4 regions of the Desulfosporosinus acidiphilus SJ4 genome follow, and region 3 is predicted to be linked to each of the others. Evidence: riboswitches for the same ligand, from Rfam matches in the RefSeq annotation. Region 3 holds a riboswitch; each other region holds the start of a gene.

Region 1 (3,515 bases), 1.5 Mb from region 3:
AAATCATTATACCTTTGCAGAATTTTGTTGTCAATAAAAAATGTCAGACACTGACAAATATGTGGTGCTATCAAATTTAAAAAATAGGAATGAGCAAAATGAAAAGTAAAGAGAAATTGCAGTTAGCAGCCGCACAATTATTTATGAAAAATGGCTATGAAAACACGACAGTGCAGGAGATTGCGAGTCTAGCAGGTGTGACGGAGCGAACATTTTTTCGGCAGTTTAAGGACAAATCGGACGTGCTTTTTGACTCGAGCAATACGTTGGGGCAACGGGTCGCGGCTTTTATCACTGACAATTTTGAGGTCGAGCGAAAGCCCCTGAAGCTTGCAGTTGGCGGTTTTGCGACGATTTCTGAGTTTTTTGATGGTTCGCGGGAGCGTGTATTGGCACGGAATCAAATTATTCAAAGCAACCCTGATTTGCAGGAACGTGAGCTGTTGAAAAGGCAGGTGCTAATTGAGTCTGTCATAAACGCTTTGTCTGTCAAATATGATATTGAACTGTCAGAGCTTGCCGCACGATTTTCGGTTGAAATATTTCACATCGCATTTAAAAAATGGATCAAAAGTGACGAGAAAAGCTTTGCCGAGCAAGTACTCGATGTTTATGCGCTGTATGAAAAACTAATCACCTCACCTGTTTCGCTTGGCTAACCTTCAAGAGGAAATAGCCGCTTTTGGAGATGGAGTTCGAGTGAGTAGATTACGAGGAAGGGATGAAAGCAACATTTTGAGCTTGTTGCTTGACATATTCTATATTCTCAAGTAATATTAGCTTAATTTAACAAGATTTTACAGGTGCCCAATGTGGGAGAATAGGGAACCGGGTGAAAGTCCCGGACGGACCCGCCACTGTAAAGGGGAGCTATTGTCATTACCACTCTGTAAGGAGGAAGGAGGCAAGGAGGCTATGAACCTAAGTCAGGAGACCTGCCTGTAAAATACTTAGTATCGACTTCGTGTCTAAGTCGATTTAGGTGAGGATGATGGAAAAATCCGCACTCATAATGAGTTGCGGGTTTTTTGTTTTTATTTTAAGTTACTAGTTTCGTGGGAGGAGGGGGCAGATGTTCCCATGGGAATTTCCTGAGGGAGATGTAGCTATAGGTCAGTCGCAGAAGTTCATAATGGGAGCATAACCAATGTATGTCAATTGAAAAAGCGTTTGCACAAAATGGACTTTAGTAAACCCGGATGGCCATGAAGTCTATTTATAACAAGATACACAAGGAGCTAGCAATTCTATAAAAACAAGAGGAAAACCAAGAGAAATTAAATTCATATAGGGAGGATAATGATGAGTTTGTTAACGAAAGCATTGGAAGGAATAATTACACCTGAAATGGATCAGGTGGCAGCCCAGGAGAACGTCTCACCGGAATTTATTAGGCAGGGAGTTGCCGCTGGCAGAATAGTAATCCCTTGTAATTTTCATCATAAGACTATTGTTCCTATAGGGATAGGAAATGGGCTGCGTACAAAGGTCAGTGCCAGTATCGGTCTTTACGGTAATAATGCTGTAATCGACGAAGAAGTTAAAAAGATCAAAACAGCGTTAACAGCAGGCACGGATGCTCTAATGGATTTAAGCGTTAGCGGTGATATCGACACGATGCGTAAAGAGACACTAAATTCTGCTTCCGTTCCAGTTGGTACACTGCCGGTTTATCAGGCAATCGCTGAAGCAGGAGAAAAGTACGGTTCGAGTGTGAAAATGGATGCCGAGGAAATGTTTGAGGTCATTGAACGTCATGCTGCCGATGGTGTTGACTTCTTAGCTTTACACTGTGCAACAACCATGGATGTTGTGGAACGAGCAAAGAAAGAAGGGCGTATTGACCCACTAGTAAGTTATGGAGGTGTTCACCTAATTGGTTGGATGATCGCCAATCAATGTGAAAATCCCCTTTACGAACAATATGATCGGGTATTGGAAATTGCCAGAAAATATAACGTTACCCTAAGCCTGGCAGACGGGATGAGGCCGGGTTGTCTGGCTGATTCTTTGGACGGAGCGCAGGTTCAGGAACTGGTAATCCTGGGAGAACTGGTCAGACGGGCTCGGGAAGGGGGGGTTCAAATCATGATTAAAGGACCTGGACATATGCCCCTTGATCATGTAAAGGCGACGGTTACTTTGCAAAAGAGCCTTTGTAAGGGGGCCCCATATTTTGTTTTCGGGCCTTTGCTTACGGATATTGCTGCCGGTTATGACCATATTAATGCTGCAATCGGGGGTGCCATCAGTGCCTGGGCCGGTGCGGAATTTCTCTGCTATGTAACTCCTGCTGAACATATTGGCGTTCCCAGTATTGATCAGGTACGGGAGGGAGTCATAGCTGCCCGTATCGCTGCACATGCCGGAGACCTGGCCAAAGGGATGAAAGAAGCCCATCAATGGGATTTAGAAATGTCTATGGCTCGGAAAAACCTGAACTGGAAAAGACAACTGGAATTGGCCCTTGATCCGCAGAGAGCAAAAGAGATCAGGAAAACACGAAATAGCGGCGAATCTTCAGCTTGTGCCATGTGTGGAAAGTATTGTGCTATGGAAATTGTCGCAAAGTATCTGAACACAACAAAACATAGCTGTTAAGAAGGGAAAGGTAGATAAGATGACCCAGGTTTTAAAAGCACGTTCAGGAATCATTACTGAGGAAATGGAGGCCGTGGCAGCTGATGAGAATCTTGATGTAGAGTTTATCCGGCAGGGAATCGCAGAAGGGAGAATAGTTATTCCCAGAAACAAAAAACGGAAGGAATTTAAATACTGTGGGATTGGGGAAGGTTTAAGGATTAAGGTTAATGCCTTGATCGGTACCTCGAGCGACCGTGATGACATGGAAATAGAAGCACGCAAGGTTGCGATTGCGGAAGAAGCCGGCTGCGACAGTTTTATGGACTTAAGTACGGGAAAAGATATAGATGGGATGAGGAAGCAGTCCTTGTCCCTAGCTCATGTAGCGGTAGGCAGCACGATGATTTACCAAGCAGGTATCGAAGCGATTGAAAAATACGGCAGTGTTGTCAACATGAGAGAAGAGGATATTTTTGAGGTCGTTGAACGACAAGCGGCTGAAGGTCTGGATTTTATGGCGATTCATTGTGCTCTGAATATGGACGTTATCAAAAGAATGCAGACAGTCGGGCGCGTAACCGACGTGGTCAGCCGGGGCGGAGCTTTTCTTACCGGATGGATGCTGCACAATCAGAAAGAAAATCCGCTGTATGAAAAATTCGATCGTGTGCTGGAGATATTAAAGGCCTATGACGTAACCTTAAGCCTGGGGGATGCCATCCGACCCGGCAGTATCGCCGATTCGTTGGATGGTGCGCAACTTCAAGGAATGATCATTCAGGGAGAACTAACCAGGAGAGCACAGGAGGCCGGTGTACAGGTCATGGTGGAAGGACCGGGACATGTTCCCCTTAATCATGTCGAAGCTACTATGCGCGTGCAGAAAAGACTATGCAACAATGCCCCATATTATATTCTTGGAACTTTGGCTA
Region 2 (3,515 bases), 550 kb from region 3:
ATTGCTTTCAGGTCATCCCAAACGCTATCCATTTTAAGGCCCCGGGTTCGCTGGCTGTCGATGATCGACTGATATTCTTCTTTCATAAGGGGTAAAAAACGGGCGCCCAGTCCCACCAGCATGGCAAAACGATAGGGAATTTTAAATTTCACAAGCATCAGGGTAAAGTCTTGAGCTGAGGCGGAGGTAAAGAACTGCAGACTGGTATAGAAAATCAGGGTCGCTTTCAGTATGCCGGTAATCGCCAGCGGCAGAGCATCACTGTAGATTTTCAAGATGCCCCATTGATAGATCAAAGTACCCTCCCGGCAAAACAGTAACTGAATAATCAAGATCTGAAGTCCCAAAAGCAAAAGGATGATTACCATAGCCTTAGAGTGTTTAAATGAACCACTTAGAATTAACGAGGACGTAATACACACCAGTAACGTAATTCCTAATTGAGCAGCAGTTTGACTGAGCAGTGCAAAGTAAATCATCAAAATATACCAGACAAGCTTAGTGCGGGGATCAAACTTCGGAAGTGCCCGTGTCATCATAACCCTCCTTGAAAGTAACACTGTTTGGGAAATCCAGACCAATCGCCTTCAGTTCCTCACGATGTCGCTCTATGTCTTTTGTCTCAATATCCAGCCTGATGCGATGCTTATATAGGGCAACTAAGCGGTTTGAATAGTCTTTGGCCATGGCCAGATCATGGGTAATCAACAGAATGGTTTTGCCGTTGTTCGATAAGTCGTAGAGTTTCTCCATAATCATGTAACCTTGGTTCTCATCCAGTCCGGAGGTAGGTTCATCAGCAATAATGAACTCCGGCTCTCCGGCAAGTATCGATGCTAATGCCAAAAGTTGACGCTGACCACGGCTTAGACGCTGGGGATGCATTTCCTTGTATTCCGCCAGTCCTACGAATTGCAAACATTCATCAATTTTCTGATTGAGAAAGTCATTTCGTTCACCTCTTAACTTTAAGGAAAAACCCACCTCTTCCTCCAATGTGCTTGCAAAGATCTGATGGTCTGGGTTTTGAAATAAAAATCCGACACGAGCCAAAATCTTTCTCAGGTTCCTCTTAGCGATTTTCTGATCAAACAAGTGAATTTCACCCTTGGCAGGCTTCAGCAAACCAATCAGTAATTTCGCCAAGGTTGATTTTCCTGAACCATTCAAACCGACAACTGACACAAAATCACCTTTAAAAACTTCTAAATTAATATCTTCACAACCCGGTAGTTGATTATTATATTGATAGGAAACATCACTGATTTTAGCTATGCTCTCCTTGGGTTTATTACTGTTAAGAAAGAAATGCCTGCCAGTTCTGAGCATTTTTTTTCGGTACTTGATTTGGTCCCAGTAATATTCCCTGGGCGAGTATTCCTTTATAATTTCACCGTCTTTAAGAATCAAAACTCTGTTAGCGTAGTTAAGCACTTCTTCAATTCGGTCCATAACTAAGACTATCGTAAGATTTTGGGTTTGATTTAACTCTCCAAGCCGCTTATAGATCTCCTGACGGCCTTGTGGGTCCAGTTCAGCAGTCGGTTGATCAAGAATTAAAATCGGAACTTTGAGTGCTAATACCCCTGCTAAAACAATGCGTTGGGCCTGACCACCTGAAAGAGACGAAGTTTGTCTCTTTTCGTAACCCCCCAAACCCACAAACTCCAGCGTGTTTTTAACAACCTGATCAATTTGGTCACAAGGAAGTTCTTGATTTTCGAGTCCGAAGGCAACGTTCTCGTAGACATTCAAACTAATAATCTGATTATTGGGTTCCTGCATCATGAATCCCATATAATCCGACATTCTATTGAGAGGCATTTCTTTAATGTCTTGTCCCATAATTGTTACCGTTCCGGATAATTCCGCGTTATGGTAATGAGGAATCGCACCCGTCATGACGTGCAATAATGCTGATTTTCCCGAGGCCACCCCCCCGGTAATGACAATGAAATCTCCTTGATTAATTTCCAAATTAATGTTTTTAAGGACCAGACTCTCATTATTCGGAAACTTGAGTTTATCAATTTTAATTTTTGCTATGACATTCATGGCAATCTCCTGTAATTTTGAACTAAGATCTGATAGTACAAAAAAGTTCCAGCTTAATAAGCTAGAACTTTACCATTGTCCTCTTTGCATAATTCTATAGGCAGGTCTTCTGACTTATAGACTCCAAGGTACGCCTTCCCAGTCTCCCAGTGGCATATGTACATTTTCATCGTCTAATTACAGTGGTGGGTCCGTACCGAATTTTCATCGGTTTCCCTATTCTCCCTGTATTGGGGCACCTATAAAATCGTATTTAACTGTGCGTAGTCGGCATTTCTGTGGTTTATGATTAAAAGTCTCCTGTACTTACACCTGCTGATTCGAAGGTGGCCATTTCATCGGCGATCTTGAGAGCAGCTTCAACCATCGGAAACATGAGAGCAGCTCCTGTACCTTCACCTAATCTCATGTTAAAATCAAGCCTCGGTTTGAGGCCAAGTTGCTTGAGGGCTATCCGGTGACCTTGTTCTTCTGAATTGTGGGAAGAAATCATATAGAGAGCTGAGAGAGGAGCAATCTGAGCTGCTGTAAGTGCGGCAGCAGTTGAGATAATACCGTCGAGAATAATGGGTACATGCTGGTAGGCCGCTTCCAGGATTGCACCTGCCAGTGCAGCAATTTCCAATCCACCGATTTTGGCAAGGGTATCGAGAGGGTCAGCAAGGTCAGGCTCATTTACCCGAATCGCCAGCTTGATTACATCTTGTTTATGCTTTAAGGCGTCATCCTTTAATCCAGTGCCGCGCCCTGTAACTTCCTCAACCGTATGGCCTGTAAAAGCTGAAATTAAAGCAGCGCTGGGAGTTGTATTGCCGATACCAACTTCACCTGTTGCCAATAAATTGATTCCAGAGTCAATTGCCTCTGCAGCAACTTTTGCACCGGTGAGAAGAGCGAGAAGAGCCTCTTGCTTTGTCATTGCCGGGCCATGGGCTATATTTCCTGTTCCGTTTTTGACACGGTTGGCCATAAGTTCAGGGGGATCTAAGGGTAAGGCAATGCCTATGTCGGTACAGATAACTTTAGCTCCGCTATTTCGAGCAAGGACATTGATACCTGCCTCGCCATTTAAGTAAGAATAGAACATTTGTGCAGTAATTTCTTGAGGGGCAGCACTGACTCCTTCAGCTACAACTCCATGATCTCCGGCCATAAGAAGTACTGCTTTTCCCTTGATTTCCGGTTGAGAAGTGCGTTGGATTCCTGCAAGTTGTTGGGAAATATCCTCCAAGACACCTAAACTCCTAAGAGGCTTTATCTTAGCATCCAGTCGTTTTTGCATGCCTGAGATAGACTCTTGATCGAGTTTTTCAATTCCATTCGTAAGCTCTTGTAAAGCAGCCTCAAGTTGTTGGATATCCGCTTTTTTGAGATTGTCAAGGCCATGAATTTTCTTCAGTGTAGTCATCTTTAAACTCCTCCCTAAATTTTGTTAAAAAATAAAGTCCCGCCACAATTGT
Region 3 (3,515 bases):
ACGCCTGTCTGGAAAGGACATTTTGTTTCCGGCACAGAGATGTATTTAGTTTGAAGGATAAGTTAGGCCTAGTTGTGAGCGCGGAATATAGCAGAGAGACTGGAAATTCCGTTCAGACATTTATTGCTAAGATGATGCAATCAAATAAGCTGGAGATAGTTGGTTCAGTTGTGGCTCATGGCTATTCCCAGTGTTACACTTGTGGGTATGGGGAAAACTGTAGTGTTGGTAATGTTGTTAAGGACCACGGATTTCTCGACGAGATTAAGAGTGAACATTGTCCTCCCCGTTTTGATGAACAAAAGGACGCAATCGATCAAGCTTATAGGGCAGGCAAACTATTAGGCTTCACACTTAGGAATAGAGTAGTGGGTTGATGTTTATACCCTATTAATTCTTGTTTAAGGAGAGAAAAAATGGCCAATTGGAAAGAAAAATTTCTTCAGATTTTCACAATGATTTCCGCCGCTTTTGGATGTCTTGCCTGAACGCTTCCGGCGTTAGTAATACCGCTCGGTCTGGGCGGTTCAATGTTTTCAACCTTATCATTCTTTGCCAGATATCAGTGGACGTTTATCAGCATAAGTTTTATATTTTTAGGAATAGCCCATTGGGTTACCTGGAAAAGGCGATCCTTAGTCCATGGTAAACAAAGAATTATATTGTGGATAGCAACAGGATTAACTTTAGCGAGTTTCACGTATTCCCTCTTTTCTCTTGGCTTGTTATAAATGGCACTAACATCACTAAATAGCCAAAGACAACAATACTTTTAGGGAGCTGCAGATATGAAGAAAGTATTTTTTTCGGTCATATTGATTAGCCTATTATCACTGATAATAGCAGGGTGTGCCAACCAAAATACCAGTAATAATAGTAGTAATCAAGTAAAGTCCATCTCGGTTGCGGAATTAAAAAAACAATTAAATGATGGAATCGCTAATAATACGTTAATTGTTGATTTAAGAGAGCCTGTTTTATATAACAATGAACACATACCCGGTGCCATTCTGATACCATTTGCTGATTTTGAGAAGCAATATACTCAACTTGATAAAAATAAAAGGATCATCTTAGTCTGTCATACAGGGCCAATGGGGGACGCCTCTGGTCAGTTCCTCAAATCGAAGGGGTATGAACAAGTTCTAAATTTAGATGGCGGGATGCAAGCTTGGGATAAAAAATCGTGAGTTACAAAAAAATGGCAGCGTACAACGAGTTGATTTGTATGGCTGATAACGAGAAGTATATTTGAATAATTGTTGTTGAAAAAGAGTAGGCTTGAGCCTACTCTTTCCATGTAAAAGGCAGTTTCCTAATTTCGCCGGGGTTTTGGATATCAACTAAAGGATTCAGGGTAGCTTTAAATACTTGGTTCTGGGTCTCGGCATCGGACGCCTTACCAGTAACACGACCTAGTGGGAAATGAACATAAACAGTACGAGGAGGGGATACTTTTGCCGTAATCCCTTGCATCAGGGAAATACTAATCGTACTTAAGCCAATCTCTTCAAATTCACGCTGGATCAATCCCACGGATTGATGACATAGGGGTCAGCCAGGAGTTAGAACGACGGCATCCATTTTATGTAATATCTGGATAAAATAGTTCCAAATAGTTATAAATACAAGGAAACAAATCGTTTAGAGTCGATCCGTTTCCTTGTATTTATAAAGTAAAGCTTGCACAAGTTTATATTGGGTTACGTACCGTATATTGGTATCTATCTAAACTGGTGGTGATAAACAGAAAATGCCAAACTATTATCTTGCGTTAGGAGATTCTATTACAGCCGGGTACGGTGTCGGTAACCGGAATTTTGCCTACCAACTCCCATGGGGTCTTGGTTATGTTGAATCATTTTGCGAACTGTGTTATCAATAGCTGCAATGTGATCTGCATCAAAAGCTGACGTAAGCCCAGTGTGTACGATAAAAATCCAAATCCCAGTAATTGCGGATATTGTTATATATTTAGCAACATCATTGTTAGGCCTAAAAGATGTAGCCCAGTTACTGCCATACCATAACGCAGCCACTGAGGGCTACTTTTCTCTGCCTGAGTGATATCTTTCAACTTTTTCTTCCTCCTGATCCACTGTTTATGAAAAGAACGTTAACCAGATTCGGTTTAGGAATACAAAAATAAAAACCCTTCATCATAGAAGGGAAAAAGTTTAACATGTATCACACAACAAGAGTTGACCTATCGACACAAGTATACACCCCCTAACATTCCCGTAGGTAGCTTTCACCTTAGAATAAGCAGGTCTCCTGGCTTAAGATCATCATCAACTCACGTCTTCCCAGATGAATTCCAGTGACATGGTGTGAGTTGATTCCCTTTTACAGTGGCGGGTACCGTGTCAGCTTTCAACTGACTTTCCTTTTCAATTCCTTCCCTCAAGAAGGAATCACTTATTCTAAACTATTTAGTTTTTTCAATAATACCATGAGGTAAGTAAGTTGTATAGTGACCAATACGAGGATACATTAAAAATTGTAAACAAAGTTTGGCTAAGATGAGTGATACACCTCTAAATTCATGAGAAATTCACAACTTTTTCATGAGAAGATCGTATCCCTGAGTTACACTAAGGACATAGAAGATCAGTAAATTGAATGAAGCAAAGCTACAAAACTTCAAAATGAAGATTAAATTAGGGGGAATATATAATGAAAAAATTTGGTAAAAGGATCACTGCCATCTTAGGAACCGCAACGTTAGCAGTAGGGGTTATGGCTTTACCAGCTCTAGCAGGAACGACTTCTCAACAAGGCAGCGGATGGGTGGGTCAAATGCAAGGATTTATGCAGCAAACCTTTTCACAAGGTCAACATCAATCATTAATGAATTCGACGGCCATGCAAGATCTCTATAATTCAGCGGGGATGCAGAACGCCATGCAAACAGGAGATGTTAAGGCGATGCAAGGTCTTATGAATTCTGACCCTAATGTTAAGGCCCAAATTGGACAAGACAATCTTAATAAGATGAACCAATTTATGAGTCAATCAGAAGGAAACATGATGACCAATGGAAGTAGTGCTACCAGTTCTGGAATTACGATGATGAACGGAAATAGGAGTCTGAACAAGAGTGGCAATATGATGTAATTACCTAATTTAGCTTAATAACTAATGAGAGGGGGAATCACAAATGATGTTTGGTTTAATTATTCTAGTCTTTGTAGCGTATTATTTCTTTAACTCATCCAATGCCGGAGGGGCGTGTCGCACGAACCATGAATCTCAGTTGCATACTCCAATGGATATCTTAAATGATCGATATGCCCGGGGCGAGATTAATAGTGAGGACTATCATGAGAGAAAACAAGAATTGTCGGGACAAAAGCAGACTATATCTATTAAAAAGCTATAATTTAGTTCTTGGATTGATTTGAATAGAAATTAACTTTTGGTAAAGATTATTTTCTAGCTGTAATTTGTTAAAAATAATTTGAAGGAGGAATTTACATGATGGGTGGATGGGGAAATATGATGGGTGGTTGGGG
Region 4 (3,515 bases), 1.6 Mb from region 3:
AAATGTTACGGGGACCAAAAGCCGTATCTTCTTCCACAGTACGGCCAAGAATTTGAGTTTCCGGGTCTTGGAGGACAAGCCCTAAAATTGTGGACATGAGCTGGACAGGAGTATTCCTCACGTTTCTGCCGGCCACTCGAACATCTCCGGTCAATTTTCCTTCAAAAAGCTGTGGTATTAAGCCGTTAAGGCATAAACTTAAGGTTGTTTTCCCGGCTCCGGTAGCTCCCATTAGGACAACGAACCGTCCTTTTTCAATGGTAAGGTTAATTCTCTGCAAACTTTCCTCGACAGAATTTGGATAATGATAAGAAACATTCCTTAGTTCGATGGCTTTATCATTTTCAGTATTAACTAAGGTTGAGTGGGTTGTTTGATTAGTTCCTGCCGCGTTGGTTGTTTCTATGGCCACAGTTTCTTCACTTTCCTCCTTTAATCCTAGATAAGCCGAGTCCCTTTGATTGCTTTATAGGCAATCGCCGAAATTATTACATTAAGGGCAGAACCGAGGACGAGAAAAGGAAGTAATCCGAGTACTCCACCCATTCCCATGATTGGCAGCATAGCAAAAGAAGATACAACTCCATTTAGTATTATTCCGGCAATGGCGGCAGGTATAAGGCCGAAAGTTTTATTCACCCAACGATAAGCCAAGGCCCATAAAGCCATCTGTACTGCAATATAAAGATGAACAGGGATTGTTAAAGGGAATCCAACTACAGCTGAAGTTAATAAGTGACCAAAAGCTATAACCACGGCTCCCTCAATTCCTCCAAAGGCTAGAGCACAGAAAAAACCAGGGGCTGAATCCATACCGATAGTTCCCACCGGACTTGGAATTTTAATTAGTGCACCCACATAACTCAAGGCTAAGAAAATAGCCATGACAGAAAGCCGTTTGACATTCCAGGCGGACAGCTTGACCTCTTTTGTTTCCATGTTGTTGATTTGACCCATTAATTTTTCCCCCTTAATATTTCATATGTTTTACATTAAACTTCATTTGTTTATAGAATTACATTCTAATTCTCATCTGTTAGTATTTTTATGCTTCATAATTTTGTGTTATAGTTTCAATGATTATTTCATCGATTCCTCCATCGATTCCTCATTTCACTATGTCATGCCCCATCTCCCCAGCTCTCTTATCTCCTCCGTTATATCCTTAGTTCATTAGATTAGTGCACCAATTTTATTAAGCTGTAATTGATCCCGGTTTAAAGAAAGTAAATTCTCTTTTGTTGATGAAGAAGCAGAGAAAACAAGACACGTGGATGGACCAGCGGATTTATTTAAGTCTAAAGAACAGGATTGATTAATTAACAACTTACTGTTATTATTTGAGGCTAACAGCTGGGCCTCTTTCAAAATTCCTTTTGACCCCACGGGTATAACGTCATGGATTCCAAGAACTTCTAAGAGCTTTTGCAGATCTGTAACCTGTACGATTTCTGGATCTTCCGGATTGCAAAGTTCAGAGCCGACTTTTGGCATACCAAGGCAGTAAACTTCATCTCCAATTTGTGAAGTTCCTACTCGCAGATGTTCTGTACGAACTGTGCCAATGACACTTATGCCGAGCCCAGTTTGTTGGGTCGGTATATTTTTTTCGGTGCTTACAGCCATCGAGAGGTTAAGCCCGGCAAAGTCTAACTCTTCTTTCACCCCCTTTAATAGTTCCTCACCCGTCGGAGAAGGTTCGTTAGAAATCGCCACAGTCATGATTTTCGGTACTGCGCCTACGGCTAGGACCTCCAGCAGGGCAACTCTGGTGGTCATTCTTCCAGTGACCGACCAAGATACTTTAACGACATCAAACTCTTTTAATCCGATTGCCCCGCAGGAATCACAAGATGCAATTAGATATTGCTCTGGATTTATCAAAACAGCTTCTATATCGCGACCCTGATATCCCAAACTTCTATCACTCCTTTCTCTTAGCAGAACAAAAAGTTCATAGTCAAAAGTCTGCTCCCTAGGAAACAGATTTTTGACCATGAACTTTGCCTTGATTCATGTTCTACATTATAGGCAGGTCTCCTGACTTAGAATCATCAACTTATACACCTTCCCGGTCACCCAGTGGCTTTATATAAGTCTCCTCATTTACAGTGGTGGGTCCGTCTGGGATTCTCACCCAGTTCCCTATTCTCCCTTTATTTAAAGGGCACCTCTAATGTCTGATTTTTAATTTAATTAATCGTATTTTAATCTATAAAAGCTTAGATTACAAGAGTTTTTTGAATCACCAAAATTAGAAACTGTGTAGGTCAAGGGTACAACCGACGGTTAAGCTGCGGTTAGCGAGAATAAAAGTTAGTCTTCTGAGCAATATAAAATGACAAAATACCAAAAGGAGGCTGCCATTATTATGAAATTAGCAAACAATGAAGCCCTGAATCTCAACGAATTAACACTGAGTTGTGTTAATTCAATTACAAATATGGCTTTCTTTCTTAGTCAGGTAAAAGACCCGGAATTAAGGTCCATTATTCAGGGACATTTTGATTACCACGTTAAGGATTATAACATTAAAGTTGAATATCTCAGCAGACCGGACGGTCCGACATCTACCCTCCAAGTTCCTCCCTTAAACAATACCCTGCCTAATTACACCGAATCACAAACAAACGTGCAATCGGTTACTCCAAGGACACAATTAACCGCGTTAAATGATAGAGAAATTGCTACATCCTATATGCTGACCTTAAAAAGAGCAGGTCGTGAATATGCATGGTCAGCCATGGAAGCAGGCAACCCTGGCTTAAGATCATTTTTAGAAGATGCTTTTAAAATGTCATCACATCACGCCTATGATGTTTGGCAGTGGATGGTTAAGAAAGGTTATTATCCTCTTGAAGCTGCTGATCAAACCACAATGAACATCCTTGGACAGTCTTATAATGTTGTCCAAGGTCCGGCTGCAACCTTACAATGAAAAATCATGGCACTCTCATTCGGGGAGTGCCATGATTTTTGGGTCCGGAAAGGATTAGGAAATTAATTCATTTCAGTTTCTTCTTAAATACCTTATGTGTTTACTTCACGGCACCCCCCCAGGCCCTGACATCCGGGAGGATAAAGGCAAGTCCAAGGCCCAGTACAGGAAGTAAGCTTATGATGTTCATAGTAAAGGGCAGGCCGAAACGATCAGCGATAGCTCCAAGTAATGTTACCCCGATAGAACCCATACCAACTGCAAAACCTAGCATCAGTCCTGAAGCAAGCCCAATATTACGAGGCAAAAGCCTTTGTCCAAAAACCACAGTGGTAGAAAAAGTCGAAATCAATGCGGCACCGACAATGAATGCGAGAATGGGGATCCCAATTCCATTTAGGTGCAGAAACGGGTAGACAGTGGCTAAACAAAGAACCATAGAGACCAATAGGCCCTTGCGCCCGCCGAAACGGTCGGCAAAAGGCCCGCCGACAATTGTGCCTACTGCCCCGGCAATTAAAAAGGTGCTCACCAGATAATCAGGTTTTTCAATTCCTTTAAAATTAGGAAAATAAAA

Evidence for each region. A riboswitch is a leader RNA that binds a small molecule or an ion and turns the genes downstream of it on or off. The one in region 3 is predicted to bind cobalamin.
Region 1: it holds a riboswitch for cobalamin, as region 3 does, so the genes downstream of both, thiC (phosphomethylpyrimidine synthase ThiC) here and DESACI_RS24940 (HoxN/HupN/NixA family nickel/cobalt transporter) in region 3, are expected to answer to the same signal.
Region 2: it holds a riboswitch for cobalamin, as region 3 does, so the genes downstream of both, DESACI_RS16255 (ABC transporter ATP-binding protein) here and DESACI_RS24940 (HoxN/HupN/NixA family nickel/cobalt transporter) in region 3, are expected to answer to the same signal.
Region 4: it holds a riboswitch for cobalamin, as region 3 does, so the genes downstream of both, DESACI_RS11550 (AIR synthase family protein) here and DESACI_RS24940 (HoxN/HupN/NixA family nickel/cobalt transporter) in region 3, are expected to answer to the same signal.

Annotation. Positions count from the first base shown of each region.
Region 1 covers NC_018068.1:2,616,066-2,619,580, forward strand. Annotated here, with positions in the region: gene DESACI_RS11945 (TetR/AcrR family transcriptional regulator) at 99-659, shown strand; cobalamin riboswitch at 785-957, shown strand; gene thiC (phosphomethylpyrimidine synthase ThiC) at 1,303-2,601, shown strand; gene bzaB (B12 lower ligand biosynthesis ThiC-like protein BzaB) at 2,621-3,515, shown strand, end outside.
Region 2 covers NC_018068.1:3,553,453-3,556,967, forward strand. Annotated here, with positions in the region: gene DESACI_RS16250 (energy-coupling factor transporter transmembrane component T family protein) at 1-539, opposite strand, end outside; gene DESACI_RS16255 (ABC transporter ATP-binding protein) at 511-2,055, opposite strand; cobalamin riboswitch at 2,138-2,313, opposite strand; gene cobT (nicotinate-nucleotide--dimethylbenzimidazole phosphoribosyltransferase) at 2,345-3,463, opposite strand.
Region 3 covers NC_018068.1:4,103,224-4,106,738, reverse strand. Annotated here, with positions in the region: gene DESACI_RS18850 (flavodoxin family protein) at 1-377, shown strand, start outside; gene DESACI_RS25000 (putative mercuric transport protein) at 417-731, shown strand; gene DESACI_RS23180 (rhodanese-like domain-containing protein) at 789-1,190, shown strand; gene DESACI_RS18840 (hypothetical protein) at 1,288-1,536, opposite strand; gene DESACI_RS24940 (HoxN/HupN/NixA family nickel/cobalt transporter) at 1,788-2,039, opposite strand; cobalamin riboswitch at 2,248-2,437, opposite strand; gene DESACI_RS18835 (hypothetical protein) at 2,677-3,117, shown strand; gene DESACI_RS18830 (SHOCT domain-containing protein) at 3,161-3,382, shown strand; gene DESACI_RS18825 (SHOCT domain-containing protein) at 3,478-3,515, shown strand, end outside.
Region 4 covers NC_018068.1:2,532,247-2,535,761, reverse strand. Annotated here, with positions in the region: gene DESACI_RS11560 (ABC transporter ATP-binding protein) at 1-412, opposite strand, end outside; gene DESACI_RS11555 (ECF transporter S component) at 439-957, opposite strand; gene DESACI_RS11550 (AIR synthase family protein) at 1,174-1,917, opposite strand; cobalamin riboswitch at 2,014-2,190, opposite strand; gene DESACI_RS11545 (spore coat protein) at 2,372-2,938, shown strand; gene DESACI_RS11540 (MFS transporter) at 3,039-3,515, opposite strand, start outside.